4 regions of the Streptomyces sp. NPDC055099 genome follow, and region 4 is predicted to be linked to each of the others. Evidence: riboswitches for the same ligand, from Rfam matches in the RefSeq annotation. Region 4 holds a riboswitch; each other region holds the start of a gene.
What was found. A riboswitch is a leader RNA that binds a small molecule or an ion and turns the genes downstream of it on or off. The one in region 4 is predicted to bind cobalamin.
Positions count from the first base shown of each region.

Region 1: it holds a riboswitch for cobalamin, as region 4 does, so the genes downstream of both, ACWFRU_RS13630 (energy-coupling factor ABC transporter permease) here and ACWFRU_RS01555 (ABC transporter substrate-binding protein) in region 4, are expected to answer to the same signal.
Region 2: it holds a riboswitch for cobalamin, as region 4 does, so the genes downstream of both, metE (5-methyltetrahydropteroyltriglutamate--homocysteine S-methyltransferase) here and ACWFRU_RS01555 (ABC transporter substrate-binding protein) in region 4, are expected to answer to the same signal.
Region 3: it holds a riboswitch for cobalamin, as region 4 does, so the genes downstream of both, ACWFRU_RS23270 (ribonucleoside-diphosphate reductase subunit alpha) here and ACWFRU_RS01555 (ABC transporter substrate-binding protein) in region 4, are expected to answer to the same signal.

Region 1 is NZ_JBSGUA010000004.1:465,834-472,735, forward strand. It holds gene ACWFRU_RS13605 (ABC transporter permease subunit) at 1-784, shown strand, start outside; gene ACWFRU_RS13610 (MDR family MFS transporter) at 805-2,064, shown strand; gene ACWFRU_RS13615 (energy-coupling factor ABC transporter ATP-binding protein) at 2,053-2,916, opposite strand; gene cbiQ (cobalt ECF transporter T component CbiQ) at 2,913-3,662, opposite strand; gene ACWFRU_RS13625 (energy-coupling factor ABC transporter substrate-binding protein) at 3,669-4,094, opposite strand; gene ACWFRU_RS13630 (energy-coupling factor ABC transporter permease) at 4,094-4,822, opposite strand; cobalamin riboswitch at 4,853-5,036, opposite strand; gene ACWFRU_RS13635 (GNAT family N-acetyltransferase) at 5,122-5,715, opposite strand; gene tsaD (tRNA (adenosine(37)-N6)-threonylcarbamoyltransferase complex transferase subunit TsaD) at 5,715-6,764, opposite strand; gene ACWFRU_RS13645 (short-chain fatty acyl-CoA regulator family protein) at 6,855-6,902, opposite strand, start outside.
Region 2 is NZ_JBSGUA010000004.1:474,906-481,807, forward strand. It holds gene aceA (isocitrate lyase) at 1-699, shown strand, start outside; gene aceB (malate synthase A) at 749-2,353, shown strand; gene ACWFRU_RS13660 (3-hydroxybutyryl-CoA dehydrogenase) at 2,350-3,219, shown strand; cobalamin riboswitch at 3,392-3,609, shown strand; gene metE (5-methyltetrahydropteroyltriglutamate--homocysteine S-methyltransferase) at 3,772-6,093, shown strand; gene ACWFRU_RS13670 (MarR family winged helix-turn-helix transcriptional regulator) at 6,130-6,558, opposite strand; gene ACWFRU_RS13675 (SDR family NAD(P)-dependent oxidoreductase) at 6,837-6,902, shown strand, end outside.
Region 3 is NZ_JBSGUA010000009.1:225,568-232,469, reverse strand. It holds gene ACWFRU_RS23270 (ribonucleoside-diphosphate reductase subunit alpha) at 1-1,433, opposite strand, end outside; cobalamin riboswitch at 1,571-1,694, opposite strand; gene mctP (monocarboxylate uptake permease MctP) at 1,811-3,460, opposite strand; gene ACWFRU_RS23260 (DUF3311 domain-containing protein) at 3,457-3,726, opposite strand; gene ACWFRU_RS23255 (YbdD/YjiX family protein) at 3,848-4,045, opposite strand; gene ACWFRU_RS23250 (carbon starvation CstA family protein) at 4,042-6,195, opposite strand; gene ACWFRU_RS23245 (GntR family transcriptional regulator) at 6,293-6,902, opposite strand, start outside.
Region 4 is NZ_JBSGUA010000001.1:341,918-348,819, reverse strand. It holds gene ACWFRU_RS01575 (DUF2252 domain-containing protein) at 1-542, shown strand, start outside; gene ACWFRU_RS01570 (haloacid dehalogenase-like hydrolase) at 539-1,681, opposite strand; gene ACWFRU_RS01565 (helix-turn-helix domain-containing protein) at 1,877-2,752, shown strand; gene ACWFRU_RS01560 (VOC family protein) at 2,749-3,234, shown strand; cobalamin riboswitch at 3,242-3,427, shown strand; gene ACWFRU_RS01555 (ABC transporter substrate-binding protein) at 3,542-4,567, shown strand; gene ACWFRU_RS01550 (FecCD family ABC transporter permease) at 4,564-5,604, shown strand; gene ACWFRU_RS01545 (ABC transporter ATP-binding protein) at 5,601-6,437, shown strand; gene ACWFRU_RS01540 (hypothetical protein) at 6,490-6,902, opposite strand, start outside.

The DNA of each region.
Region 1 (6,902 bases), on a different contig from region 4:
CCTGGTCCGCGACCCTCTCGCCCTGGACACCGCGGCCCGGCTGCAAGCGCCGTCCCTGGCGCACCCGTTCGGCACCGACGCCCTGGGCCGCGATGTCCTGGCGCGGGTCGGGCACGGCGCGCTGCACACCCTCGCGCTGGCCCTGGGGATCAGCGCCTTCGCCCTGGTGGCAGGCGTCCTGCTCGGGCTTCTGCCGCGCTTCTCCGGCCCGCTGCTCGACACGCTGAACGCGATACCGCCGACGCTCGCGGGACTCCTCGTCGCCGGTGTCGCGGGCAGCGGAGCGGCCACCCCCGCGATCGCCGTGGCCGCCGTCGCCTGGGTCCCGCTGGCCGCCCACACCGCCGCCCTGCTCCTCCAGGAGCGCGCCACCCTGCACCTGACGGCGACCCGGAGCCTGGGGGCGGGGCGACGCCACCAGCTGCGGCACCATCTGCTGCCCGCGGTGCTGCCGCCCGTCACCCGCCACGCGCTGCTGCGGCTGCCCGCCGTCGCGCTGGCCCTGGCCGCCCTCGGCTTCCTCGGCCTCGGCGCCCAGCCGCCGTCCCCCGAGTGGGGCCTGCTGCTCGCCGAGAACCAGCCCTACGCCGAACGCGCCCCCTGGGCCCTCCTCGCGCCGGCGGCCGCGCTCGCCCTCCTGGGGGCCCTGGCGGTGACGGCGGCAGGCGGAGTACCGATCCCCCGGTGGCTGCGACGCACGCGCCGCCCCGACCAACCCCCTCGCGTGGCCGACGTACGGCCCAAGGAGCGGGACTTGACGACGGCAGGGACGGCAACCCGGTGAGCGAACGACGTCAACTGGCCCTGTCCACACGGCTCCGGCCCGCCAAGCGCCCACGCCGCGACCGGATCTGGCCGCACCTGCCGCCACTCCTTCGCCTGCTGATCCTGACCCAACTCGCCTTCAACATCGGCTTCTTCGCCGTCCTGCCGTTCCTGGCCGAGCACCTGGGCGCGGCGATCGGCATGGCGGGCTGGCTGGTCGGCCTGGTGCTCGGCCTGCGGACCTTCAGCCAGCAAGGGCTCTTCGTCGTGGGCGGCGCCCTGACCGACCGGTACGGCGTGCGGCCGGTGGTGCTCACCGGCTGCCTGCTGCGGATCGCCGGGTTCGCCTGGCTCGGCTATGCACAGCAGACCTGGTCGGTCATCGGCGCGGTGCTCCTGATCGGGTTCGCCGCCGCCCTGTTCTCGCCCGCCGTGGAGTCCGAGGTCGCCCGGCAGGCGGTGCTCTGGGAGGAGTCGGGCCAGGGCCCCCGCACCCGCGTCCTCGCCCTGCTCACCGTGGCGGGCCAGGCAGGCGCGTTCCTCGGTCCGCTCATCGGCGCGCTGTTGCTCTCCGTCGACTTCCACACCGTCTGCCTGGCCGGGGCCGGGGTCTTCGTCCTCGTCCTCGCCGGGCACCTGTGGTTGCTGCCGCAGCGCATCCCGGGGCGCGAGCGCATCCGCGTGCGAGGGGGTGTGGGCGAGCTGTTGCGCAACCGCCGGTTCCTGGCGGTGTGCTGTGCCTACGGCGCCTATCTCCTGGCGTACAACCAGCTCTATCTCGCCCTGCCGGACGAGGTGGAACGTACGGCAGGGTCGCAGGCGCCGATCGCCTGGCTCTTCGCCCTCTCCTCCCTCCTCGTGGTGACCACGCAGCTCCCGGTCACCCACTGGGCGGCAGGACGTCTCGACGAGCGCCGCTCGATGGCGGCGGGGCTCGTGCTCATCTCCGTCGGGTTCGCCGTCGTGGCCGCCGCCCGGCCGGCCGCCTGGACCGGCGTGGCCGGGCTGCTGCCCGCCGCCGGGTTCGTCGTCCTGCTCACCCTCGGCCAGATGCTGGTCGCCCCGGCCGCCCGGGCGTGGGTCCCGGATCTCACGCCCGACGGCAGGCTCGGCCTCTACACCGGAGCACTGTCGTCGGTCTCCGGCCTGATCGTGCTCGCGGGCAGCGCCGTGACCGGCTCGCTCCTTGACGCGGGGCTCCCGCCCTGGGTGCCGTGGCTCGTGCTCGCCGCGATCCCGCTGCTCGCCGTGACGCTGCTGCCGGTCCGCGTCCGGGCCGCGGGCCCGTCAGCCGCCTGACGCGCCGGGCAGCGCCGCCGCCGTGAGGGCCGCCAACTCCTCGGGGGTACGCGGCCCTTCGCCCACCTCGGCCAGCAGGCCCTTGTTCCGCAGCAGCTCCGTGACGGCGATCCCCCAGGGCAGGCGAAGGCCCGCCTGCGCCAGGAGTTCGCGGTGGGCGAGCATCTCCGCGACCGGCCCGGTGCGTACTCCCGAGGGGGTGAGCAGGGCCGCGTCGTCGGCCCAGCGCAGGGCCAGGTCCACGTCGTGGGTGGCCATCACCACGGTCGTTCCCGCGTCCCGCAGGCCTTGCAGGGTGGTCAGGAGGCGTTCCTGGCCGTCGGGGTCGAGTCCCGCGGTCGGCTCGTCGAGGATCAGGACGCGGGGCCGCATCGCCACGGCTCCCGCGATGGCCGTGCGCTTGCGCTGGCCGTAGGAGAGCAGATGGGTGGGGCGGTCCGCCAGGGCGCTGATGTCGAGCGCGGCGAGCGCCTCGGCGACCCGGCCGCGCACCTCGGTGTCCGAAAGACCCAGGTTCAACGGCCCGAAGGACACGTCCTGTTCGACGGAAGCGGCGAAGAGCTGGTCGTCCGGGTCCTGGACCACCAGTTGAACGGTGGTGCGCAGCCGCGTGAGCCCCTTGCGGTCGTACGTCACGGGGGCGCCCCCCAGGGTCAACCCGCCCTGGTCCGGGCGGAGTCCGCCGCTCAGGAGCCGCATGAGGGTGGTCTTGCCGCTGCCGTTGCGCCCGAGCAGCGCGAGGGCGCGCCCTTCGGTGACGTCGAAGTCCAGGCCGCTGAGGACAGTGGGCCCGTCCTCGTATGCGTAGGAAGCGGCACGCAGAGCGACCAGGGACCCGCTCGGCTCGCTCATGGCAGAACCCTTTCCAGTACGAGGGTGAGGGCCGCGAGGCCCACGAGGAGCGCGGTGCTCGCGGCCACGAAGGGCCGCGAGATCCGGGCGTCGGGCACGAGCACCCGCAGGGTCCCGTCGTACCCGCGTCCGGCGAGCCCGGCCTGCAGCCGGCTCGCCCGGTCGAAGGCCCGCACGAACGCGGTGGCGCCGAGACCGCCGAGGGAACGCCAGGTGGCGGCCCGGGTGGTGTGACCAAGGCGCGCGGCCTGCGCCTGCCGGATCCGGCTCATGGAATCGAGGAGCAGGAAGCTCATCCGGTACATGACCAGCGCCACGTCGACGACCGGCGCCGGTACGCCGGCCTTCACCAGGCGGGGCAGCAGGTCCGACATGGGCGTGGTGAAGGCGAAGAGAAGGACGCCGAGCGAGGCCGCCGACGTGCGCAGGAGCAGTCCGCCCGCTCGCTCGGGGCCGCCGTCGGCGAGCGTGAGGAACCCCTCGGGCCCGCCCAGTTGGACGAGCAGCGTCAGGGCGCCGGTGACGCAGAAGCCCAGGGGCACGCGGTAGGCGCGCCACAGTTTGCGCGGCGGCACACCGGCGGGTCCGAGCAGCACGGTGAGCGCGGCGACCAGGATCAGGGCGGCGCCCGGCCAGGGCGGCAGGGAGACGGCAAGGACGGTGAGGCCGAGCCCGAGCACGGCTTTGTCCACGGGGTGGCGGCGGCGCCAGCGACTGCTGTGCGCCGCCGCGTCGATGGGCAGCACGCCGGGTCAGACCTGCCCGGTCCCGGCCCGGGTGTGCTCCTCGTCGGCGGGCTGCTGCTCCACGTCGACGGCCTGCTCCCCGGCGGCTGCCTCGGTGTGCGCCGCCTCGGATCGCGCCGCCTCTGCCCGCGCCGCGTCAGCGCCCTGACGGCGCCCCTTGCGCAGACCGAAGTAGTAGGCGAGGACGCCCGCGCCGATCGCCGCCTGCAGCGCGAAGAGCGCCGACTCGATCTCCCCGGACGGGGGTTCGTACAGCGGCGAGAACCAAGGCTCGTAGTCCGGCTCGATCTCGGTGATCGCGGTCTCGGCCTGGGCGTCGGCCCCGGTGAACGGCTCCTTCTCGTCGTCGCCGAGGCCGAGCGCCAGCGGCAGCACCGCCAGCGCGGCGACGATGAGGAGCAGCAGAGTGTTGATCTTCGCGTTCCGGCTCATCAGGCGCTGGCCCCCGTCTCCGTCTCGGTCTTGCTGCCGGTGTCCGCCCGCACGGACGGCTTCTTGCCCTGGAGCAGCACGCCGAGCCGCGTGAGCTCACCCTTGCTCGACTGCACGAGCAGCCGCATCACCACGACGGTGAGCAGTCCCTCGCTGACGGCGAGGGGGATCTGCGTGACGGCGAAGATGCCGCCGAACTTGCCCAGGGCGCCGATGAATCCGCTGCCGGGGTCCGGGAACGCCAGGGCGAGCTGGACGCTGGTGACGCAGTACGTGGACAGGTCGGCGACGAACGCGCCGAAGAACACGGCCACCATGAGCGGCACGTCGTACCGCTTCAGGAGCCGGTAGACGGCGTATCCCGCCCATGGCCCGACGATGGCCATGGAGAACACGTTGGCGCCCAGCGTGGTGAGCCCGCCGTGGGCGAGCAGCAGCGCCTGGAACAGCAGCGTGATGGTGCCGAGCACCGCCATGATCGGAGGCCGGAAGAGGATCGCGCCGAGCCCGGTGCCCGTCGGGTGCGAGCAACTCCCGGTGACGGACGGGATCTTCAGCGCGGAAAGGACAAAGGTGAACGCTCCGGACGCGCCCAGGAGCAGGGTGCTCTCCGGGTGTTCCTTGACCTCACGGGTGAGGGAGCGGACTCCGTGGACGACGAACGGCGCGGACGCTACGCCCCAGGCGATCGCGTGCGCCGGTGGGAGGAAACCCTCGGCTATGTGCATGGCTAAGCAGACCCTCTCCAGCACCTCGTGGATGGACAACGCGCCTTGGCCGGTCTCCTGGCTGACGGGTCGTACCGACCGGACTCCGCCTTCCCGGGCGCGTGTTGCGCCCAGTGGCTGCCGCGAGGGCTGGAGCCGGACTTCCCGATCACAGTGGCGAGGGCCGCACCGGCATCACACCGATTTCCCGAGCACCAAGGCGTGGTGACCCTAGTGCGGAATCCAGTGACCTGACAACTTGCGGGACCGCTCCATCTGTGGCACGCGCGAGCGCACATGACCTGGGCGTACGCCCCTGGTCAGCCTCCTGTCACCCCTCCTGTGCCGCAGGACACCGCGAGGGTCCTGGCGGGGTGGCGAGGCCCGAGGAAGACGACGACACCTTTGCCGTCGGGTGAGGGGTGTGTCGCCTGGGTCCAGCCCTGGCGGCCGTAGAACTCCATGGCCTGCGCCGACCGGACCGAAGTGAGCAGCCAGGCACGGTCATCGGGAGCGCCCGCGGCCATCGCCTCAAGAAGGGCCGCCCCGATCCCGGCCCCCTGCGCCCCGGGACGTACGGCGAGTTCGTCTATCTCACGCGCCCCGCACAGCCACGACAGGGCGCGCCCGGCCCCGAGTCCGGCGGCCGCCTGCGGATAACAGCGGTCGGCGGGAAAGGGGTCGGGAGTGGTCCAGCCGGTGGTGAATCCGACGATGTCCGTCCCCCGCAGGGCGATCGCCGCGGTGAACCCGGGACGCCGCACGTCGTCGCCGAGCCGGACCAGGAACTGCGCCACCCTCTCCTCGTCCTCGTACCAGGGCGGTGGGCCGAAGGCCTCGGCGTAGACCGTGCGCAAGGCTTCGGTGTGCGCGAGCAGTTGCGTGCCGTGCAGGACGTGGACGACCGCCGTCATCAGGCAGCCTTCGCCGGGGCCGCTCCCGGCTGCAGGGCCGCGTACTCCAGCGGGGCGGACGGGTCGACCGACACGTCCAAAGGCGCGGGCTCGGCGCCGGCGCGTACGAGCAGATCGCCGACGGCGGCGATCATCGCGCCGTTGTCGGTGCACAGGGTCATCGGGGGGACGCGCAGGCGCACGCCGGCTGCCGCGCACCGCTCCTCCGCGAGCGACCGCACCCGTGAGTTCGCGGCGACCCCGCCGACCACGACGAGGGTCGTGACCCCGTACTCCCGGCAGGCGGCGAGCGCCTTGCGGGTCAGGACGTCCGCGACGGCCTCCTGGAGCGAGGCCGCGCCGTCGGCCACCGGCAGTTCACGGCCCGTGTGCCCTTCGGCCCAGCGGGCGGCGGCGGTCTTGAGGCCGGAGAAGGAGAACGCGTACGGGGCGTCCTTCGGCCCAGTGAGCGGGCGGGGGAAGGCCACCGCGCGCGGGTCGCCGTCCCGGGCCGCGCGGTCGATGGCGGGGCCGCCCGGATACGGCAGGCCGAAGACCCGGGCGACCTTGTCGAAGCACTCGCCCGCCGCGTCGTCCAGGGTGTCCCCCAGGTGCACGATCCGGTCGCGGGCCAGGTCCCGGACGAGCAGCAGGGACGTGTGCCCGCCGGAGACGATGAGCACCACGCAGGGGTCGGGCAGCGGGCCGTGTTCCAGCGTGTCGGCGGCGACATGACCGGCCAGGTGGTGCACCCCGTACAGCGGGACGTCGAGCGCGTGGGCCAGGGTCTTCGCTCCCGCGAGGCCGACCTGCAGCGCGCCCGCGAGGCCGGGTCCCGTGGTCACCGCCACCGCGTCGATGTCGGACAGCTTCAGGTCCGCCTGGTCGAGGGCGCGCCGGACGACCGGCGTGAAGGAGTGCAGATGCGCTCGCGCGGCGATCTCGGGGACCACACCGCCGAAGCGGGCGTGCTCGTCCATGCTGGACGCGACCACATGGGCGAGCAGACGCCCCTCCGAGACGATCCCCACCCCGGTCTCGTCGCACGACGACTCGATTCCCAGCACCATGCGCCCCGCGGCCACCGGCGTCTCCTTCACGTACAGATCTCGCTCACTTTCTGCACTCGAAGTGTAGTTGCAACCTATGTGCAATAAGACCTACGGTCCGGCCACCGGATAGGGCACGAAGGTGCTGATGTTCTCGTC
Region 2 (6,902 bases), on a different contig from region 4:
AAGGTCCTCGTGCCGACCGGCCAGCACATCCGCACCCTCAACGCGGCACGTCTGGCCGCCGACATCGCCGACGTGCCGACGCTCATCGTGGCGCGCACGGACGCACTCGCCGCGAACCTCCTGACCAGCGACGTCGACGAGCGCGACGCGCGGTTCGTCACGGGCGAGCGCACCGCCGAAGGCTTCTACCGGGTGCGGAACGGCATGGAGCCCGTCATCGCCCGCGGCCTCGCCTACGCCCCGTACGCGGACCTCATCTGGGTCGAGACCGGCACGCCGGACCTCGCGCAGGCCCGTGAGTTCGCCGAGGCCATCCACGCCGAGCACCCCGACCAGATGCTCGCCTACAACTGCTCGCCCTCGTTCAACTGGCGTGCCGCCCTGGACGACGACCAGATCGCCAAGTTCCAGCGCGAGCTGGGCGCCATGGGCTACCGCTTCCAATTCATCACCCTGGCCGGCTTCCACTCCCTCAACCACGGCATGTTCGACCTGGCCCGCGGTTACGCCGAGCACGGCATGACCGCCTATGTCGACCTCCAGGAACGCGAGTTCGCCGCGCAGGCGCAGGGCTTCACCGCGGTGAAGCACCAGCGCGAGGTCGGCACCGGCTACTTCGACCAGGTGTCCACCGCCGTCAACCCGGCCTCGTCGACGACCGCGCTGGCCGGTTCCACCGAGGAAGAGCAGTTCCACTAGTCCGTTCAATTTCTTCAGCCCGTTCGGTTCTTTCCCGAGGAGACCCGCAATGCCCCTCTCCGCTCCGACCAGCCGCGCCCAGGTCCTCGGCACGACCGACCGGCAGGACGAGATCCTCACCCCTGAGGCGCTGGAGTTCGTCGGCCGCCTCGTCGACGCCTTCGCCGAACGCCGCCTGGAGATCCTCAAGGAGCGCATCCGGGTGAGCGCCCGGCTTGCCTCCGGCTCCCCGCTCGACTTCTCCGTCGCCACCGCCCGTATCCGGGCGGACGACTCCTGGCGGGTCGCTCCCCCGGCGCCCGGCCTCACCGATCGCCGCGTGGAGATCACCGGGCCGCCGGAGCGTGCCATGACGGTCAACGCCCTCAACTCCGGTGCGCGGGTGTGGATGGCTGACTTCGGGGACGCCACCTCGCCCACCTGGGACAACATCATCGGCGGCCAGCTCAACCTGCTCGACGCGATCGAGCGCAGGATCGACTTCAGCACACCGCAGGGCAAGCGGTACCCGCTCGGCGAGCAGGTCGCGACCATCGTCGTCCGCCCGCGCGGCTGGCATCTGACCGAGGAGCACCTGGAGATCGACGGCAGGCCCGCGCCCGCCTCGCTCGTCGACTTCGGGCTCTACTTCTTCCACTGCGCCCAGCGGCAGATCGACGCCGGGCACGGCCCGTACTTCTATCTGCCGAAGCTGGAGAACCGCGACGAGGCACGGCTGTGGAACGACGTCTTCGTCCTCGCCCAAGACCTCGCCGGCATCCCCCGCGGCACGATCCGGGCGACCGTCCTGATCGAGACCATCACGGCGGCCGTCCAGATGGAGGAGATCCTCTACGAGCTGCGCGAGCACAGCTCAGGTCTCAACGCGGGCCGCTGGAACTACCTGTTCAGCCTCATCAAGACCTTCGGACACCGCACCGACTTCCTCCTGCCCGACCGCTCGAAGGTCACCATGACCGCCCCCTTCATGCACGCGTACACCGACCTCCTCGTACGCACCTGCCACAAGCGGGGTGCCCACGCGATCGGCGGCATGGCCGCCCACGTGCCCGGCAGAGATCGCGACGCGCACCAAGCCGCCGTCGCCACCGTGCGGCTCGACAAGGAACGCGAGGCCGAGGACGGCTTCGACGGCTCCTGGGTCGCCCATCCCGCGCTGGTGCCCGTCTGCCGAGAGGTGTTCGACGGGGTGCTCGGCACCCGCCCACATCAGCTCGACCGCACCCGCGACGACGTCGAGGTGACCGCGGCGCGACTGCTGTCCGTACGTCGCATCAGCGCACCGCCCACGACGGAGGGCGTACGCACCAACATCGCCGTCGCCCTGCGCTACTTCGCCGCCTGGCTGAACGGGCAGGGGGCCGTCGCCCTGGACGGTCTCATGGAGGACGCCGCCACCGCCGAGATCGCCAGGGTGCAGATCTGGCAGTGGCTGCGGCACCGCGTCGTCGACCGCGCGACGGTCCTGGAGCTGGTGGAGGACGAGCTTGCCGCCCTGGGCGCGGAATACCCGTGGGCGCCGGTCGACGAGATCCGCGAGCTCTTCGAACGGACCGCCCTGGGCCGGGAGTTGCCCGCGTTCTTCACCACGGACGCCTACGCCCGTCACCTCGTGCGCCGCCCGTTCGTCGGCCGCCCGGAGCGACAGTCGTGACCGCGGCCATCCGCCGGGTCGGTGTGGTGGGCGGCGGTCAGATGGGTGCCGGAATCGCCGAGGTGTGCGCCCGCGCCGGTCTGGACACCGTGGTCTGCGAGACCGACGCGCTCGCCGCCCGCGCCGCCCGCGAGCGCGTCGCCGTCTCGCTCGAACGTGCCGTACAGCGCGGCAAGTTGGACCGCATCGGTGCCGAGGACGTGCTGGCCCGCATGGTCTTCACCGGCAGCCTCGACGATCTGGCCGACCGCCAGCTCGTGGTCGAGGCAGTCGTCGAGGACAGCGCGGCGAAGACGGACATCTTCGCCACCCTGGACAAGGTCGTCGAGGATCCCGGCGCGATCCTCGCCACCAACACCTCCTCGATCCCGGTCATGCGTCTGGGCATGGCGACCCGGCGCGCCGACCGCGTCCTCGGCCTGCACTTCTTCAACCCCGCCCCCGTCCTGCCCCTGGTGGAGGTCGTCTCCTCGCTGCACACGGCCGCGGAGACCGTCGCCGCCGTCGAGGACTTCGCCACGTGCACGCTGGGCAAGACGGTCGTGCGGTCCAAGGACCGGGCGGGCTTCGTCGTCAACGCGCTGCTCGTGCCCTATCTCCTCTCCGCGATCCGGATGACGGAGTCGGGCTTCGCGACGGCCGCCGACGTGGACGCGGGCATGGAGCTGGGCTGCGCCCATCCGATGGGTCCGCTGAAGCTGGCCGACCTGATCGGTCTGGACACGGTCGCGTCCATCGCGGCATCGCTCTACGAGGAGTTCAAGGAGCCCCTGTACGCCCCGCCGCCTCTGCTCCTGCGCATGGTCGAAGCGGGGCTGCTCGGCCGCAAGAGCGGGCGCGGGTTCCACCTCTACGACCGGGGCTGAGGGGCCCGGGTCCGCCGCCGGGCCGAGGGGCTCGCGGCTGCTGTGAGAGGGGCGCGGAACAGAGTGGTGATCTGTTCCGCGCCCCTTCGCGTGTCCCCACGCCGGTCGCGTCCGTGTCTCACCTCACGGTCCGGGATGTGATCAGTACTGCCCAAGAGGGCGACCACCCTCTAGCCTGATCCGTGCAGCTGGTTCGCCCTGTCCGCCAGGCAGAGGTGTCGTAAGAGGGAACCCGGTGGGAATCCGGGACTGCCCCGCAGCGGTGAGTGGGAACGACCGCCGTCATACGCACTGGGTCCGAGCACGGGTCCGGGAAGCGACGGCCAGTAGGTGTCTGCCCCGGCAGATGTGCCCGCGAGTCCGAAGACCTGCCCGTTGCCCGCATGTGATCCCTCATATGCGGACATCCCGGTGACCTCGTGGGCGGGTCGGCGTACAGATCAGGTGGAGCACCGCGCGACCGGCGCGTGTCCGTCCGCCCGGTCTGTCATCCCTTCGCGTCCGTGTCCCGTCCCCGGGATTCTCAGGAGTCATCTCGCGAAGGAGATTTCCGTGACAGCGAAGTCCGCAGCCGCGGCAGCACGGGCCACCGTGTACGGCTACCCCCGCCAGGGCCCCGACCGGGAACTGAAGAAGGCCGTCGAGGGCTACTGGAAGGGCCGCGTCAGCGCCGACGCCCTGCGGGAGACCGCGGCGAGGCTGCGCCGGTCCACCTGGCGGCACCTGGCCGACGCCGGCATCCACGAAGTGCCGACCGGCGACTTCTCGTACTACGACCATGTCCTGGACACCAGCGTCATGGTCGGCGCCGTCCCGCGCCGGCATCGCGAGGCCGTCGACGCCGACCCCCTCGACGGCTACTTCGCGATGGCCCGCGGCACCCAGGACGTGGCGCCCCTTGAGATGACCAAGTGGTTCGACACCAACTACCACTACCTCGTGCCGGAGTTGGGCCCCGACACCGTCTTCGCCGCCGATTCCGCCAAGCAGGTGGCCGAGCTGAAGGAGGCCGTCGCGCTCGGCCTCGCCGCACGCCCGGTCCTTGTCGGCCCGGTGACCTATCTGCTGCTCGCCAAGCCCGCGCCCGGCGTGGCCGCCGACTTCGAGCCGCTGACGCTCCTCGACCGCCTGCTGCCCGTCTACGCGGAGATCCTCGCCGACCTGCGCGCCGCGGGCGCCGAGTGGGTGCAGCTCGACGAGCCGGCCCTGGTCCAGGACCGCACCCCGGCGGAGCTCAACGCCGCCGCCCGCGCCTACCGTGACCTGGGCGCCCTCACCGATCGCCCGCAGCTCCTCGTCGCCTCCTACTTCGGCAGGCTCGGCGATGCCCTGCCCGTGCTGGCCAAGGCGCCGGTCGAGGGGCTCGCCCTGGACTTCACGGAGGCCGCCGCCGGCCAGTTGCAGGACCTCGCCGCCGTCGGCGGACTGCCCGGCAAGCGCCTTGTCGCAGGCGTCGTCAACGGCCGCAACATCTGGATCAACGACCTGGAGAGGTCCCTCTCCACCCTGGGCACACTCCTCGGCCTCGCCGACCGGGTCGACGTCTCCGCGTCCTGCTCCCTGCTGCACGTCCCGCTGGACGCCACCGCCGAACGGGACATCGACCCGCAGGTGGTCCGCTGGCTGGCCTTCGCCCACCAGAAGGCCACCGAGATCGCCACGCTGGCGCGCGCCTTGGCCCAGGGAACGGACACCATCCCGGCCGAACTGGCCGCCAATCGCGCCGATCTGGCGTCCCGCTCGGGTTCGGCCCTCACGCACGATCCGGCGGTACGAGCCCGTGTCGCCGCCGTCACGGAGGCCGACGCCCGCCGCGTCCACGCCTACCCGGAGCGCGCGGCGGCCCAGCGCTCCCGACTCGGCCTGCCGCAACTCCCCACCACCACCATCGGCTCGTTCCCGCAGACCACCGAACTGCGCACCGCACGCGCCGACTTGCGGGCGGGCCGCATCGACACGGACGGCTACGAGGAACGCATCCGTTCGGAGATCCGCGACGTCCTCGCCTTCCAGGAGAAGGCGGGCATCGACGTCCTGGTGCACGGCGAGCCCGAACGCAACGACATGGTCCAGTACTTCGCCGAACAGCTCACCGGCTATCTCGCCACGCAGCACGGCTGGGTCCAGTCGTACGGCACCCGCTACGTACGCCCGCCGGTCCTCGCGGGCGACATCTCACGGCCCGAACCGATGACGGTGCGCTGGACGTCGTACGCCAACTCCCTCACGGACCGCCCCGTCAAGGGCATGCTCACGGGCCCCGTCACCATGCTCGCCTGGTCCTTCGTCCGCGACGACCAGCCCCTTGGCGACACCGCGCGCCAAGTCGCCCTGGCCCTGCGCGACGAGGTCAACGACCTGGAGGCGGCGGGCACTTCGGTCATCCAGGTCGACGAGCCCGCCTTGCGTGAAACCCTCCCACTGCGCACCGCCGAGCACGCCGCGTACCTGGAGTGGGCCACGGAATCCTTCCGTCTCACCACCAGCGGCGTGCGCCCGGACACGCAGATCCACACGCACATGTGCTACGCCGAGTTCGGTGACATCGTCCAGGCCATCGACGATCTCGACGCCGACGTCATCAGCCTGGAGGCGGCCCGCTCACACATGCAGGTGGCCCGCGAACTGGCCGAGCACGGCTACCCGCGCGAGGCGGGCCCCGGCGTCTACGACATCCACTCCCCGCGCGTACCGAGCACCGAGGAGGCAGCAGCCCTGCTGCGCAAGGGCCTTGAGGCCATCCCCGCCGACCGCCTGTGGGTGAACCCGGACTGCGGCCTCAAGACCCGAGGCTGGCCCGAGACCAGGGCCTCCCTGGAGAACCTGGTCGCGGCGGCCCGGAAGGTGAGGACGGAACTGCCCTCGGGTTCCTGACCCCGACGACCCGAACGACCGGGCGCGTACGGGGGGTCAGGCCCCGCCCCCCGTATGCGCCACCCGCGACAACAACCCATGCAACATCTCCCGCTCCTCCGCACCGAGCGGAGCCAGCAGCTCGTCGGTGACCCCCCGCGCCACCTCGTCGGAGTCCCGCAGGAAGTCGTGGCCCGCGGGGGCGAGGGCCACGATGCGGCGGCGGCGGTCCTCAGGGGCCGGGCGGCGTTCTACGAAGCCGAGGCGTTCCAGGTCGTCGACGAGGCCGACGATCGCGCTGGGGTCGTATCCCAGCTCCTGGCTCAGTTCGCGCTGGGCCGCGCCCTCCACGGTGGCCAGGTAGCGCAGCAACGCGTAGTGGCGAAGGCGTAGGCCGGATCTCTGGAGCGCCGCGTTGAAGAGCTGGCCCGAGCGCAGGCCGAGGCGGTAGAGCAGATAGCCCGCGTCGGCATGGAGGCCCCGCATCCAGGGCGCGCCCTCGTCGACGGATCCTTCCTCCACGGGATCGGCGGTGGTCTTCCGGCTGGTCATGAGGGGTGCTCTCCCTGAATCGGTGGTGCGCGGGCGTACGGCGGTCGTCGGTGACAGTGTCCAGCATGCCGCATTATCGATGTTGGAAACAATCATTGACGACAACAATCGTTTGTCTTAGCTTCCTTTCTGCGGGCCGATGCCGACCGGAGTCGTGTTCCCCCGGCCTCGCCAAACCATCTCTTGTCACTGCCTGTTGGAGGAGTTTCTCCATGCTGGACTCATACGCCGTGGACCTGCGCGGCAAGGTCGCCGTCGTCACGGGATCAGGGCGCGGC
Region 3 (6,902 bases), on a different contig from region 4:
TGCCAGTCGATGTCACCGGCGGCCGTGTCCACGAACGCGCCGAGGTTCACCGAACCCAGGTTGCAGACGGCCGTCTCGCCGTCGTCCGTCACCTCCAGGATCTCCGTGCAGAGGTTGGAGGAGTGGACGGTGTGGCCGGGCTCCGCCGTCTGGTTGGCCGTGCGGTTGGCGGCGTCCTTGAAGGTCATCCAGCCGTTGCCGGTCTGCGCCAGGGTGCGCATCATGCGGCCGTACAGCTCGCGGGCCGGGATGGTCTTGCGGGCGAGCCCGGCGGCCTCGGCCTTGCGGTAGGCCGCGTCGAACCCATCGCCCCACAGGTCGACGAGCTCGGGCACGTCGGCCGGGGAGAACAGCGACCAGTCCTGGTCGGCGGCGACCCGGCGCATGAACTCGTCCGGGATCCAGTGCGCCAGGTTGAGGTTGTGCGTGCGGCGCGCGTCCTCACCCGTGTTGTCGCGCAGCTCCAGGAACTCCTCGATGTCGGAGTGCCACGTCTCCAGGTAGACCGCGGCGGCGCCCTTGCGGCGGCCGCCCTGGTTCACGGCGGCGACGGACGCGTCCAGGGTCTTGAGGAACGGCACGATGCCGTTGGAGTGCCCGTTCGTGCCGCGGATGAGCGAACCGCGGGCGCGGATGCGGGAGTACGAGAGGCCGATGCCGCCCGCGTGCTTGGAGAGCCGCGCGACCTGGTGGTAGCGGTCGTAGATGGAGTCCAGCTCGTCCAGCGGGGAGTCGAGGAGGTAGCAGGAGGACATCTGCGGGTGGCGGGTGCCGGAGTTGAAGAGCGTCGGCGAGGACGGCAGGTAGTCCAGGCGGCTCATCAGGCGGTACAGGGCGGCGACTTCGTCCGCCGCGCGCGCGGAGCCGTCCTCGGCGAGGCCGCTCGCGACGCGCAGCATGAAGTGCTGCGGGGTCTCGATGACGTGCCGGGTGAGGGGGTGGCGAAGGAGGTAGCGGCTGTGCAGGGTGCGCAGGCCGAAGTAGCCGAAGCGGAAGTCCGCGCCGTCCTCCAGGGCGGCCTCCACCAGACCGTCGAGGCGCTCCGCGTGGTCGGTGACGAACGCGGCGGTGCGGTCCGCGATCAGGCCCTCGCGGTGCCCGACGGCGACCGAGTCGGAGAAGGAGCGCACGCCCTGCGACGCGGCCTCGTCACGGATGGTGAGGCTGAGCAGCCTGGCCGCGAGCTGCGAGTACGTCGGGTCCTCGGAGATGAGGCCGGCCGCGGCCTCGGTCGCCAGCTCCCGCAGCTCCGCCAGATCCGCCCTGGCCGAGCGGCCCCGCAGCGCGGCGGCGGCGACCCGGCCGGGGTCGGCGTCGGGGAGGTCGGCGGTGAGGTCGGTCAGGGTACGCAGCAGCGCGGTTCCTGGGCCGTCGGCGGTCTGCGATCCGTCGGTGGTCTGCGCTGACGCAGGTTCGGCTGGCGCGATGGTCACGTGGAGCACTCCCTCGCTCGGCTCAGGGCCTTGGGGAGGGGTGAGTGACACACGGGGGCCGGCCCTGGGCAGGGCTGCGCTCCGCGTCCACCAGCCCATTCCACGAGGCCCGGACGTCGTCGGCACCCGGACCGGTCGGAACGGGCGCACTGTCGACAGGTCTTCGGACTTGCGAGCACGACAAATGCGTACTCATACACCGTTGCGGGACAGTTCCGGACTTGCACCGGATTCCCCTGCGGCGACAGCGAGCACGAGCATACATCTTGTGCTGGCTCTGAGCGGCAGCCCCATATCTTGTGTCGGCGCACACAACAAAGCGCGGGCCGCTGGGGGAAACCGGCGGCCCGCGCCATGCGTTGCGTACAGGAACAGGCTCAGTGCCCGCTCGGTGCTCCCGCCGTGGCCGGCGGCAGCTCCTCCACGACGCCGGGGTCGCCCACGTCCGCCGTGTAGTCGCCCGGAGACGTCTCGTCGATGCCGTCAGGGGCCTTCATGGCGCGCAGGACGAAGGTCATGGCCACGGTGACCGCCACGTTCAGGACGAACGCCGTGAGGCCGATGTAGCCGATCTCGCCGATGCCCGGGATCTCGTCGGACGAGCCGCCGAAGTGCTTCTGGGTGGGCGAGGCGACGCCGTACGTGGCGGCCGTTCCGTAGACCATGCCGACCGCCCAGCCCGCGAGCAGCGCCCAGCGGTGGAACCACCGCGTGAACAGGCCGCCGACGAGCGCGGGCATGGTCTGCAGGATCCAGATGCCGCCCAGGAGCTGGAAGTTGATCGCGACCGTCTTGTCCATGGTGAGGACGAAGGCGAGCGCGCCGACCTTCACCAGGAGCGAGACCAGCTTGGAGACCTTGGTCTCCTGCGCGGGTGTCGCGTCCGGCTTGAGGAAGTCCTTGTAGATGTTCCTGGTGAAGAGGTTCGCGGCCGCGATGGACATGATGGCGGCCGGGACGAGCGCGCCGATGCCGATCGCCGCGAACGCGACGCCGGTGAACCAGTCGGGGAACATGTTCTCGAACAGCTGCGGGATCGCGAGCTGGCCGTTCTCCACCTTCACCCCGGCCGCGATCGCCATGAAGCCGAGCAGCGCGAGCAGCCCCAGCATCAGCGAGTACAGCGGCAGGATCGTGGTGTTGCGGCGGATCACGTCACGGCTCTTGGAGGAGAGCGTCGCCGTGATCGAGTGCGGGTACATGAACAGCGCGAGCGCGGAGCCGAGCGCGAGCGTGGCGTAGGTCCACTGCCCGGCCTCGCCCGGCGCGAGACCCGCGACGGGCTTGCCCGCCGCGTCGTTCGCCGCCGAGAACTTGTCGTTCGCCGCCTGGAAGATCTCGTCGAAGCCGCCGAGCTTGATCGGGATGTAGATGATCGCGACGGCGATGACCAGGTAGATCAGACCGTCCTTCACGAACGCGATCAGCGCGGGCGCGCGCAGACCGGACGAGTACGTGTACGCGGCGAGCACCGCGAACGCGATCAGGAGCGGCAGGTCCTTGATGAACCAGTTCGTGTCCGGACCGCCGCCGACGCCCATCACGTCCAGCACGGCCTGGATACCGACCAGTTGGAGCGCGATGTACGGCATCGTGGCGAGGATGCCGGTGACCGCGACGGCCAGCGAGAGCCCCTTGGAGCCGAAGCGTCCGCGCACGAAGTCGGAGGTGGTCACGTATCCGTGCTTGTGCGAGACGGACCACAGGCGCGGCAGGAAGGTGAAGATCAGCGGGTAGACGAGGATCGTGTACGGCACCGCGAAGAAGCCGGCCGCGCCCGCCGCGTAGATCGCCGCCGGGACGGCCACGAAGGTGTACGCCGTGTAGAGGTCGCCGCCGAGCAGGAACCATGTGACCCAGGTGCCGAACGACCGGCCGCCCAGACCCCATTCGTCCAGGCTCTCGGTCTCGGCCTTGCGCCAGCGCGCGGCCAGGAAGCCCATCGCCGTGACGGCCGCGAAGAAGAAGATGAAGACGGCGAGGGCTATGCCGTTGACGCCGCCGGTGTCCGCTGCGAGCACGTTCATCGGGTCGCACCCCCCTGGGCCTGCTCGGCCTTGCGGGCGCGCTGGTCACGCTGCCACAGCTTGTAGGCGATCATGGTGAGAGCGGTGGAGACGACCACCCACAGCATCTGGTACCAGTAGAAGAACGGGATGCCTATGAAGGTCGGTTCGACCTTCGCGTAGGAGCTCACCCAGAGCATCGCCACGAACGGCGCGACGAGGCAGAGGGCAACGACCACGCGGACCGGCGTGACCACCGGTCTGCTCACTTCAGGCGCATCTGACACTTCGCGGCTCCGCTCCCTCGCTTATCCCACCTTTAACGTGCGGGAAATCTAAGCGAGGAGATTGATCTACGGAACCCCCGTCCGGATAGCGGACGCGTCGATGTGCCTGCTCAGTACGGGGTCAGCAGCAGCGGAACCCCTGCCTGGGGTCGGACTCCTGGCGCTCCGTCCGCATTCGCTCGAACTCCCGCCGGGAGGGGACGGATGCCCCGGGATGCGTCTTCCGCCTGTGCTCCACATAACGGTCGTACGCGGACTCATCGGTCAACTCGCGCGCGTACCACCGCACCCAGCGCAGGCCGCGCAGCACCCATGTCATGACGGGACCTGCGCGTCGTCCGAGGACCTCGCTTTCGCCGCCGCCAGTTCCGCCTTCTCCTCCGGTGTCGCGATGAGCCCGGCGGGCGCGACCAGCTTGGACTCCACGTACGCGGCCTCGCTCAGCTTCGTCGACTGCGGGTTGCGGACGTGCTTCACGCAGATCCGTGCCGCGTCCGCGATCACGATGACGATGAGCAGGGCGAGCGCGGCCGAAAGGACGCCGTCCACCGTGGAGTTGGTGACGACGGTGTGCATGTCGTCCATGGTCTTGGCGGGCGGCAGGATCTTCCCTTCGTCTATCGCGTCCTGGTAGTTCGAGCGCTGCTGGAAGAAGCCCACGCGCGGGTCGCTGGAGAACACCTTCTGCCAGCTCGCGGTGAGCGTCACCGTGGCGTCCCAGGCGAGCGGAATCCCGGTGATCCAGGCCCACTTGAGGCGCCCGGACTTCACCAGGAGTGTCGTGCAGACGGCGAGCGCGACCGCGGCGAGGAGCTGGTTGGAGATGCCGAAGATCGGGAAGAGCTGGTTGATCCCGCCGAGCGGCTCGTGCACGCCCACCCACAGGAAGTAGCCCCACAGGCCAGTGACGACGGCGCTCGTGATGATGAGACCGGGCTTCCAGCTGACGTTCTTGAAGGGCTTGTAGACGTTGCCGAGCATGTCCTGCAGCATGAACCGGCCCACGCGTGTGCCCGCGTCGAGCGCCGTGAGGATGAACAGCGCCTCAAACATGATCGCGAAGTGGTACCAGAACGCCTTCATGGAGCCGCCGGTGACCTTCGAGAAGATCTCGGAGACACCGACCGCGAGCGTGGGCGCGCCGCCGGTGCGCGAGAGCAGCGAGGACTCCTCGACGTTCTTGGCCGCCTGCGCGAGATCCTCGGGGGAGATGGAGTACCCGAAGTTCGCGACGGCCTGGCTCGCGGCCTGGACGTTGTCCCCGATGACGCCCGCGGGGGCGTTCATGGCGAAGTACAGCCCGGGGTCGATGATGCTCGCCGCGACGAGCGCCATGACCGCGACCGACGACTCCATCAGCATGGAGCCGTAGCCGATCATCCGGATCTGCGTCTCCTTCTGGACCATCTTGGGCGTGGTGCCCGAGGAGATCAGCGCGTGGAAGCCGGACAGGGCCCCGCAGGCGATGGTGATGAAGACGAACGGGAAGAGCGAACCGGCGAAGACGGGCCCGTCGCCGCGTGAGGCGAAGTCGGTCACCGGGTCCATCTTCATCGTCGGCAGCGTGATGACGACGCCGAGCGCGAGCAGCAGGATCGTGCCGATCTTCATGAACGTGGAGAGGTAGTCGCGCGGCGCGAGCAGCATCCACACCGGCAGGATCGAGGCGATGAATCCGTACGCCACCAGCCAGATGACCAGCGTCGACGGCGCGAGCGTGAACGTGTCCGCGAGCGACGACTCGGCGACCCAGCGCCCGGCGACGAGCGCGAGGAGCAGCAGGGCGATCCCGATGAGGGAGACCTCGCTGACCCGCCCTGGGCGCAGGATGCGCAGGTAGAAGCCCATGAACAGCGCGATCGGAATGGTCATCGCGATGGAGAAGGTGCCCCACGGCGAGTCCGCGAGCGCGTTGACGACGACGAGCGCGAGCACCCCGAGCAGGACGATCATGATGGCGAACGCGGCGAGCAGCGCGGCGGCCCCGCCGAAGGGGCCGATCTCCTCGCGCGCCATCTGGCCGAGCGACTTGCCGTCGCGCCGGGTGGAGAAGAAGAGGACGACCATGTCCTGCACGGCGCCTGCGAAGATCACGCCGACGATGATCCAGATGGTGCCCGGCAAGTAGCCCATCTGCGCGGCCAGGACGGGCCCCACCAGCGGCCCCGCGCCCGCGATCGCCGCGAAGTGGTGGCCGAGCAGGACCCGGCGGTCGGTCGGGTGGAAGTCGATGCCGTTGTCCAGGCGCTCCGCCGGGGTGGCCCGCTTCTTGTCGACCTTCAGGACCCGGTTGACGATGAACTTGGAGTAGAAGCGATAGGCGATCGCGTACGAGCCGAGGGCCGCCGCGACCATCCAGGCCGCCGACACCTCCTCGTCGCGCGAGAGCGCCAGGACGGTCCAGCCCGCGGCGCCCACCAGCGCGACGAGGGTCCAGATGACGATGGATCGGGGATTCGCTGTGCGCACCGGGTCGTCCTCCCGTTCATCATGCGATGACGGGAGGAACGTAGAGCAGCGCGGTGATCTGCGCCAGACCCCGGAAGGGTTCTTGAAGGGGAGCGGGTCAGTCCGTGGGGCGCTTGAGGCGTGCCACGAACTTGTAGCGGTCGCCGCGGTACACCGACCGCACCCACTCCACCGGCTGGCCGCCGCCGTCCAGGGAGTGCCGCGACAGGAGCAGCATCGGCAGGCCCACGTCCGTGCCGAGCAGGCCGGCCTCGCGCGGGGTGGCCAGCGAGGTCTCGATGGTTTCCTCGGCCTCCGCGAGATGGACGTCGTACACCTCGGCGAGTGCGGTGTAGAGCGAGGTGTACTTCACCAGGGAGCGGCGCAGGGCCGGGAAGCGCTTGGCGGAGAGGTGCGTCGTCTCGATGGCCATCGCCTCGCCGTTGGCGAGGCGCAGGCGCTCGATCCTGAGGACGCGGCCGCCCGTGCCGATGTCGAGCAGGCCGGCGAGGGTGTCGTCGGCGGTGATGTACCCGATGTCCAGGAGCTGCGAGGTGGGTTCCAGGCCCTGGGCCCGCATGTCCTCGGTGTACGAGGTGAGTTGCAGCGCCTGGGAGACCTTCGGCTTGGCCACGAAGGTCCCTTTGCCCTGGATCCGCTCCAGGCGGCCCTCGACGACCAGCTCCTGGAGGGCCTGGCGGACCGTCGTGCGCGAGGTGTCGAACTCG
Region 4 (6,902 bases):
GCGTGGGCAGCGTCGGCACCCGCTGCTACATCGTGCTCCTCGCCGGGCGCGACGAAGGGGACCCGCTCTTCCTCCAGATCAAGGAGGCGGTCCGCTCGGTCGTCGAGGAACATCTCCCGGCAGGCCCGTACGTCCACCCCGGCCACCGGGTGGTCGCCGGTCAACGACTCCTCCAGGCGGCCGGCGACATCTTCCTCGGCTGGATGACGGGCCCCCAGGGCCGTGCCTTCTACTGGCGCCAACTGCGCGACATGAAGGGCTCCGCGGACGTCGAGTCCATGAACCCCGCGGAACTGCGCTCCTACGCCCGCCTCTGCGGCACGGCCCTGGCCCGCGCCCACGCCCGCTCCGGCGACCGCATCGCCATCGCCGCCTACCTGGGCGGCGCCGACACCTTCGACCGGGCGATAGCGGAGTTCGCGCTGCTCTACGCCGCGCAGAACGCCCGGGACCACGCGGCGCTGACCGAGGCGATCTCCTCGGGTCTGGTCGACGCCGCGGGCCGGGAGGAGGGAGAGGCGGGCGCGGGCTCCGGCGCCTAGCGGATCTCGTCCGGGACCACCGTCAGCCACCGCTTGTCCGCGGTGACCTTCTGGCCGAGCTCCCGCTGCCGGTCGGCGTTCTTCCGCTTCATCCCGTCCAACTCCTTCATGTACGCGTCCTTGCGGTTGACCCAGACCCGTGCCCCGCCGTGCTCCACGTCCGCCGAGTGGAACAGCATCGGGCCGTCGCTCCTGGGGGTGTCGCCCGCCACCAGGACGGGCTTCTTCCACTCGTCGATGTACGTGTTGATGGCCGCGGGCTTGCCCTGGTACCAGGTCAGGGGCGCCCACAGGTTCGGCGTCAGCTCATGTCCCGCGAGCTTCTTCTGGTCGAAGCGGCCCTCCGCGATCTCCTTGCGGGAGCTGGTGACCTCGCCCGTCCTGCGGTTCTTGAGCTGCAGGCCGACGCCGATGACGTTCTCGGGCTTCACGCCGTAGCCGTACTTGGGGTCGGAGAGGACCATGCGCACCAGATCCTCGCTGGCCGCGCTGACCACGTAGACCTCGATGCCGTGCTCGCGCAGCGACTTGTGGAGCTCCTGCATGCCGGTGAAGAACTCGGGCGGCTTCACCTCGGTCTTCGTCAGCTTCCCGTCCTCGTAGTACTCGGCCGGGATCGGCTCGTCGTGGGCGAGGAGTTCGTCGACGTACCCCTTGAGCTCCTTCAGCGTGAAGCCGGAGAAGATCTGCGCGGCCCACGGGTAGCAGACCTGGTCGTCGACCTCGCAGAGCCGGTTGTAGTAGCTGTAGAGGCTCTCCTTGTGCTTCGCCGTGTCCTTGAAGGGGATGATCTTCAGCGACGGGTCGATCGACGTGCGGGTCAGCACCCCCTTCATCTCCAGGAAGGGCAGGAGGGACTCCTCCAGGTCGTTGCGGTACGTCGTGTTGTCCGCGTCGAAGACGGCGTACGCGCCCTTGTGGTCGTTCTTCGCGATGAGCTTGCCCAGCTTCTTCGCGACCGGCTTCGGCCAGTGCTTCAGCTCGGACGTCGCGGCCTTCGCCGTCCTCGCCGTCTTCGCGGAGGCGTCCGCGGCCGTCGCGTCCTTGCCCGGCCAGAGCGCCGTCCCCGCCAGAACGGCCGCGGTGAGCGCGCCCGCCGTGCCGATGACGGCCAGCTTGCCCTTTGCCTTTGATGCCATGGTTCCGTGCCCCCTGAGAGCGGTCTGCGCCCCGTCCGGAGCGGCGGGTCATCGTATGAGGTCACACCAGGGATTCCCATGATCGACATCACCGGACGGGACGGGCATGGGGCCGCCGTGCGCGGGTAGGGGAGACGGGCGCCTGCCGCACTTCTGGGCCTGCTCCGTAGCGGCGCCCATCGCATACTGGAAGGCATGGAGACCGTCTCCCGGGAGTTCGTGCGGGCCGCCCCGCGGCTCGACGGCATGGTGGTGTCCGCCGTCGGCTACCGCACGCGGGGCGAGCGGCCGGGCCTGCACCGCGGCCTGCCGTCCCCGTACCTGACGCTGATCTTCTCGCTGGACGGTCCCGTCGTCACCGGCGCCACCCCCGAGCAGGTCGGTACCCGAGACGCCCTCCGCACGGACATCGTCCTCGGAGGCCTGCACCAGTCCCCGGCCTACGTCGTGCGGCCCGAGCACGAGGCGGGCATCCAGCTCGCCGTGCACCCGCTGGCCGCCCGCGCCCTGTTCGGCGTACCGGCCGCGGAACTCGCCGGAGAGCTGGTGACGCCCGGCGCGGAGGTGATGGGGCGCCGCGCCGCCGAGCTGCGGGAGCTGCTGTGCGAGCAGGGCGGCTGGGAGGAGCGGTTCGCCTCCCTCTCCGCCTACTTGAGGCAGCGCGCGGCCACCGACACCTCCTTCGGCTCCGTACGGCCCGAAGTCGGCGAGGCGTGGGCCTGGCTGGCCCGGCACCAGGGCGTGGGCACCCTGCGCGGGCTCTCCCGGCACGTCGCGCTCAGCGAACGCCGCCTCACCACCCTCTTCCGCGCCGAGACGGGCCTGAGCCCCAAGCAGGCCGGGCGCCTGATGCGCTTCCAGCGCGCACGGAACGCCGTCGTACGCCCCGTCGCGGCGGGCGCGGCCCCCGACCTGGCCCGTGTGGCCGCGGACTGCGGGTACTACGACCACTCCCACCTGGTGCGGGACTTCCGGCAGTACACCGGCGCGAGCCCCAGCGCCTGGCTGGCCGAAGAGTGCCGGAATATCCAAGCCGGGAGCTATGGCGGGGGCGAAGAGTGGGACCCATGAACACGACCGAGAAGCAGAACCAGCAGCCCCAGTCCGCCTCTTCCCTCAACTCCGAGGGGCGAGCCCCCGAGGCCGAGGAGCGCGCCCCCGCTGTCTGGCCGACCCTCCAGGCGCACGACGCCCCCGCACTGATCGACTTCCTGGTCGGCACGGTCGGCTTCCTGCGCACGGCCGTCTATCAGGACGGCGACAGCGTGGCGCACGCCGAACTCGACTGGCCCGAGGGCGGCGCGATCATGCTCGGCTCGTACGACGACGGGGCCGGGGACTGGTGCCTGAAGCCGGGCACCTTCGGCACGTACGTCGTCACCGATCACGTGGACGACCTCTACCAGCGGCTTCGCGCCGCCGGGGTCGAGATCACCCGTGAGATCGAGGACAAGCCCTACGGCAGCCGGGAGTTCGCGATCGCCGACCCCGAGGGCAACAAATGGTCCTTCGGCACCTACCGCGGCGCACCGAGGCCCCAGCAGCCTTCCTGACCTCGCGTGATAACTTGCGCACGCCAGTCAACCCACACCAGGGCCAGGGAATCCGGTGCGAATCCGGAACTGACGCGCAGCGGTGAGGGGGAACGGGCGGGGCAACGGCCACTGGGCGTCCACGGACACCTGGGAAGGCGCCCCGTCCGGCCGATCCCCGAGTCCGAAGACCTGCTGGCACCTTCGTCCGCGCACCGGGCGGCGGAGGTGACGAAACAGGCCAGGCTCCGCGTATGAGCCGTGAGACTCAAGGGATCGTGTGTCTTCCACCGCCCGTCATGTACGTATTCTGTCCCGTCGTGTACGGGTGCCCGTCCTCCTCGTCGCGGCCCTCGCCGTCACGCTGACCTCCTGCGGAGGCGGCACCACGACCACCTCCGCCACGGACGGCAAGGCCGCCGGCTACCCGCTGACCCTCACCTCCTGCGGCAAGAAGGCGGAGATCAAGGCGCCCCCGCGGCGAGCGGTCTCCCTCGACCAGGGCTCCACGGAGATCCTGCTCTCCCTCGGCCTCGCGGACCGCATGGCCGGCACCGGCACCTGGACGGACCCGGTGCTCAAGGGCCTGGAGAAGGACAACGCCAAGGTCGACCGGCTCGCCGACAGGTACCCCTCCTTCGAAAAGGTCCTCGCCAAGGAACCGGACTTCGTCACCGCCTCCTTCCTGGCGACGGTCAGCAAGGGCGGCGTCGCCGACCGCGCCAAGTTCGCCGAACTCGGCGTACCCGCCTACGTCTCGCCCTCCGACTGCGCGGGCAAGGACAACAGCGGCGACGGCGACGGCCGCCGCGTCAAGACGCTGACCATGGACACCGTCTACGGCGAAGTACGGGACCTGGCCAAGGCGTTCGGGGTCGAGAAGCGCGGCGAACGCCTGATCGCGGACCTCAAGGGCCGGGTGGCGAAGGCCACCAGGACCATCGAGCACACCAAGGCGTCCGGCACCTCGCTCCTCTACTGGTTCGCCAACTCCGACGCGCCCTACATCGCCGGCTGCTGCGGGGCGCCGGGCATCATCACCCGCGAACTCGGCGTGCAGAACGTCTTCGACGACACCCGCGACGAGTGGCCCCAGATCAACTGGGAGACGGTGGCCGACCGCGACCCGGACGTCCTGGTCATCGGCGACCTCACCCGCAAGTCGCAGACGGCCGAGAGCGCGAAGAAGAAGATCGAGTTCCTGGAGTCCAACCCCGTCACCAAGAACCTGACCGCCGTGAAGAAGAAGCGGTACGTGCTGCTGAGCGGCCAGGCCATGAACCCGACGATCCGCACGGTGGACGGCATCGAACAAGTCGCCGCCGCCCTGCGCGAGTTCGGCCTCGACGAGTGAGGACGGCCGCCCCGGGCGGCATACGTTCCGCCCTGCTCTGGACGGCGGGCCTCGCCGCCCTCGCCCTCTCCGTGGCGGTGGCCGTCACCATCGGCCCCGCGGACATCTCCGTACCCGACGTGTGGTCGGCGGTCGCGGCGCACCTCGGCTGGGGCGAGGCGACGCTGACGCCCATCCGGGACGGCATCGTCTGGAACCTGCGCATGCCGCGCACACTCCTCGCGGCGGTCTGCGGCGCGGGCCTCGCGGTCTGCGGGACCGTCCTCCAGTCCCTCCTGCGCAACCCGCTCGCCGACCCCTTCGTGCTCGGCGTCTCCTCGGGGGCGTCCACCGGCGCGGTCGCGATCGTCGTCCTGGGGGTCGGCGGGGGAGTGGTGTCGGTCTCGGCGGGCGCCTTCGTCGGGGCCGTCGTCTCCTTCGCGCTCGTGCTGCTGCTCAGCCACAGCCTGGGCGGAAGCGCCGACAGGGTGGTGCTCTCCGGGGTGGCGGCCATGCAGCTCTTCTCCTCGCTCACCTCCTTCGTGATCCTGACCTCGGGCGACGCGGAGACCACGCGGAGTGTCCTGTTCTGGCTGCTCGGCTCGCTGAGCGGGGTGGGCTGGACGGACGTCTCGCTGTGCGCGGCGGTGCTCTTCGCGGCGCTCGCCGTCTGCCTGACGCAGGCCCGCACCCTGGACGCGTTCGCGTTCGGCCAGGACGCGGCGGCGACGCTGGGCGTCCACGTGGCCCGCGTCCGCCTGCTGCTGCTTTCCGTGACGGCCCTGCTCACGGCGGCACTGGTCAGCAGCGCGGGCGCCATCGGTTTCGTGGGCCTGGTCCTGCCGCACGCGGCCCGTGCGCTCGTCGGCTCCGGCCACGCACGCCTGCTCCCGGTCACGGCACTCGCGGGCGCGGTGTTCCTGGTGTGGGTGGACACGCTGGCCCGCACGGTCCTCGACCCCCAGGAGGTCCCCGTGGGGGTGGTCACGTCCCTGATCGGCGTCCCGGCTTTCGTCCTGGTCCTCTACCGCACGAGGAAGACGGGCAGAACAACATGACCCCGCATACCGACCACACCGACCACACCGACCGCACCGAGCACACCGAGCACACCGAGCACACCGACTCAGGCCTACGGGCGGACAGGGTCACCAGAACAACCGCGGGCCACCTCATCATCGACGGAGTGACCCTGGCCCCGCCCCCCGGAGCCACGGTCGGCCTGCTCGGCCCGAACGGCTCGGGCAAGTCAACGCTCCTGCGCATCCTGGCGGGCGTCCTGACCCCGACATCCGGGGTGGTCACCCTCGACGGTGACCCGCTGCGGGAGGTGGGCCGCCGCAGAGTGGCACGCAGGGTGGCGATGGTGGACCAAGAGGCAACCACACAGGTCGAGCTGTCGGTGGAGGAGGTAGTACGCCTGGGCCGCATCCCGCACAGCAGGGCGTGGTCCGCCCCCACACCCCAGGACGACGAGGCGGTACGCGAGGCCCTGACCCGCACGGGCCTTGCCGACCGCGCCACCCAGTCCTGGCACACACTCTCGGGCGGCGAGCGCCAACGCGTCCAGATAGCAAGGGCGTTGGCCCAGACTCCCCAGGAGCTCCTCCTGGACGAACCCACGAACCACCTGGACATCCACCACCAGCTGGACCTCCTGTCCCTGGTGGCGGACCTCCCCCTGACCAGCGTGATAGCCCTGCACGATCTCAACCTGGCGGCCATGTTCTGCGACCACGTACTGGTCCTGCGCGAGGGAGTGGCCCACGCCTCGGGCACACCGTCCGAGGTGATCACGGAGGAACTGATAGCAAAGGTGTACGGGGTCCGAGCGGAGGTCACCCACCACCACGAGGAACCCCACCCGACGATCCGCTTCCTACGGGCCTGAACCCTCCGTCACGCTTTCACCGCGCTTGCCGCCGCGCTTCCCACCGCTGGTGTCAGCGGCCCCGGACGATCTGCTCGGCCCGGAGTCGAAGCTTGGCGTCGGCGTCTTCCAGCAGGGTGGTCGCGGCCCGCAGTCGACCAGGACCGCCCTGAGCGCAGAGCAGCCGAAAGGCGGCGACGCGGGTGGCCCGGGGCAGCTCGGGACCGATACGCGCCATCAACCACTCGGTGGGCAGCTGCCGCGCTGAGGGCAGCAGCGCCGCGCAGGCCTCGCGGGCGACGGCGGGTGCGGGATCGTCCAGGAGCGGCCGCAGCCGCTCGGTGTCCGCGACGTCGAGCACCCGCAGCCCGGCCATGGCACGCGCCCGTACCGCCGACACCGGATGCCCGAGCAGCGGCCACAGCAACCCGGCGTCCGCACGCGCCCCGCACTCACCGAGACCGACGGCCGCACCGGGCGGCAGAG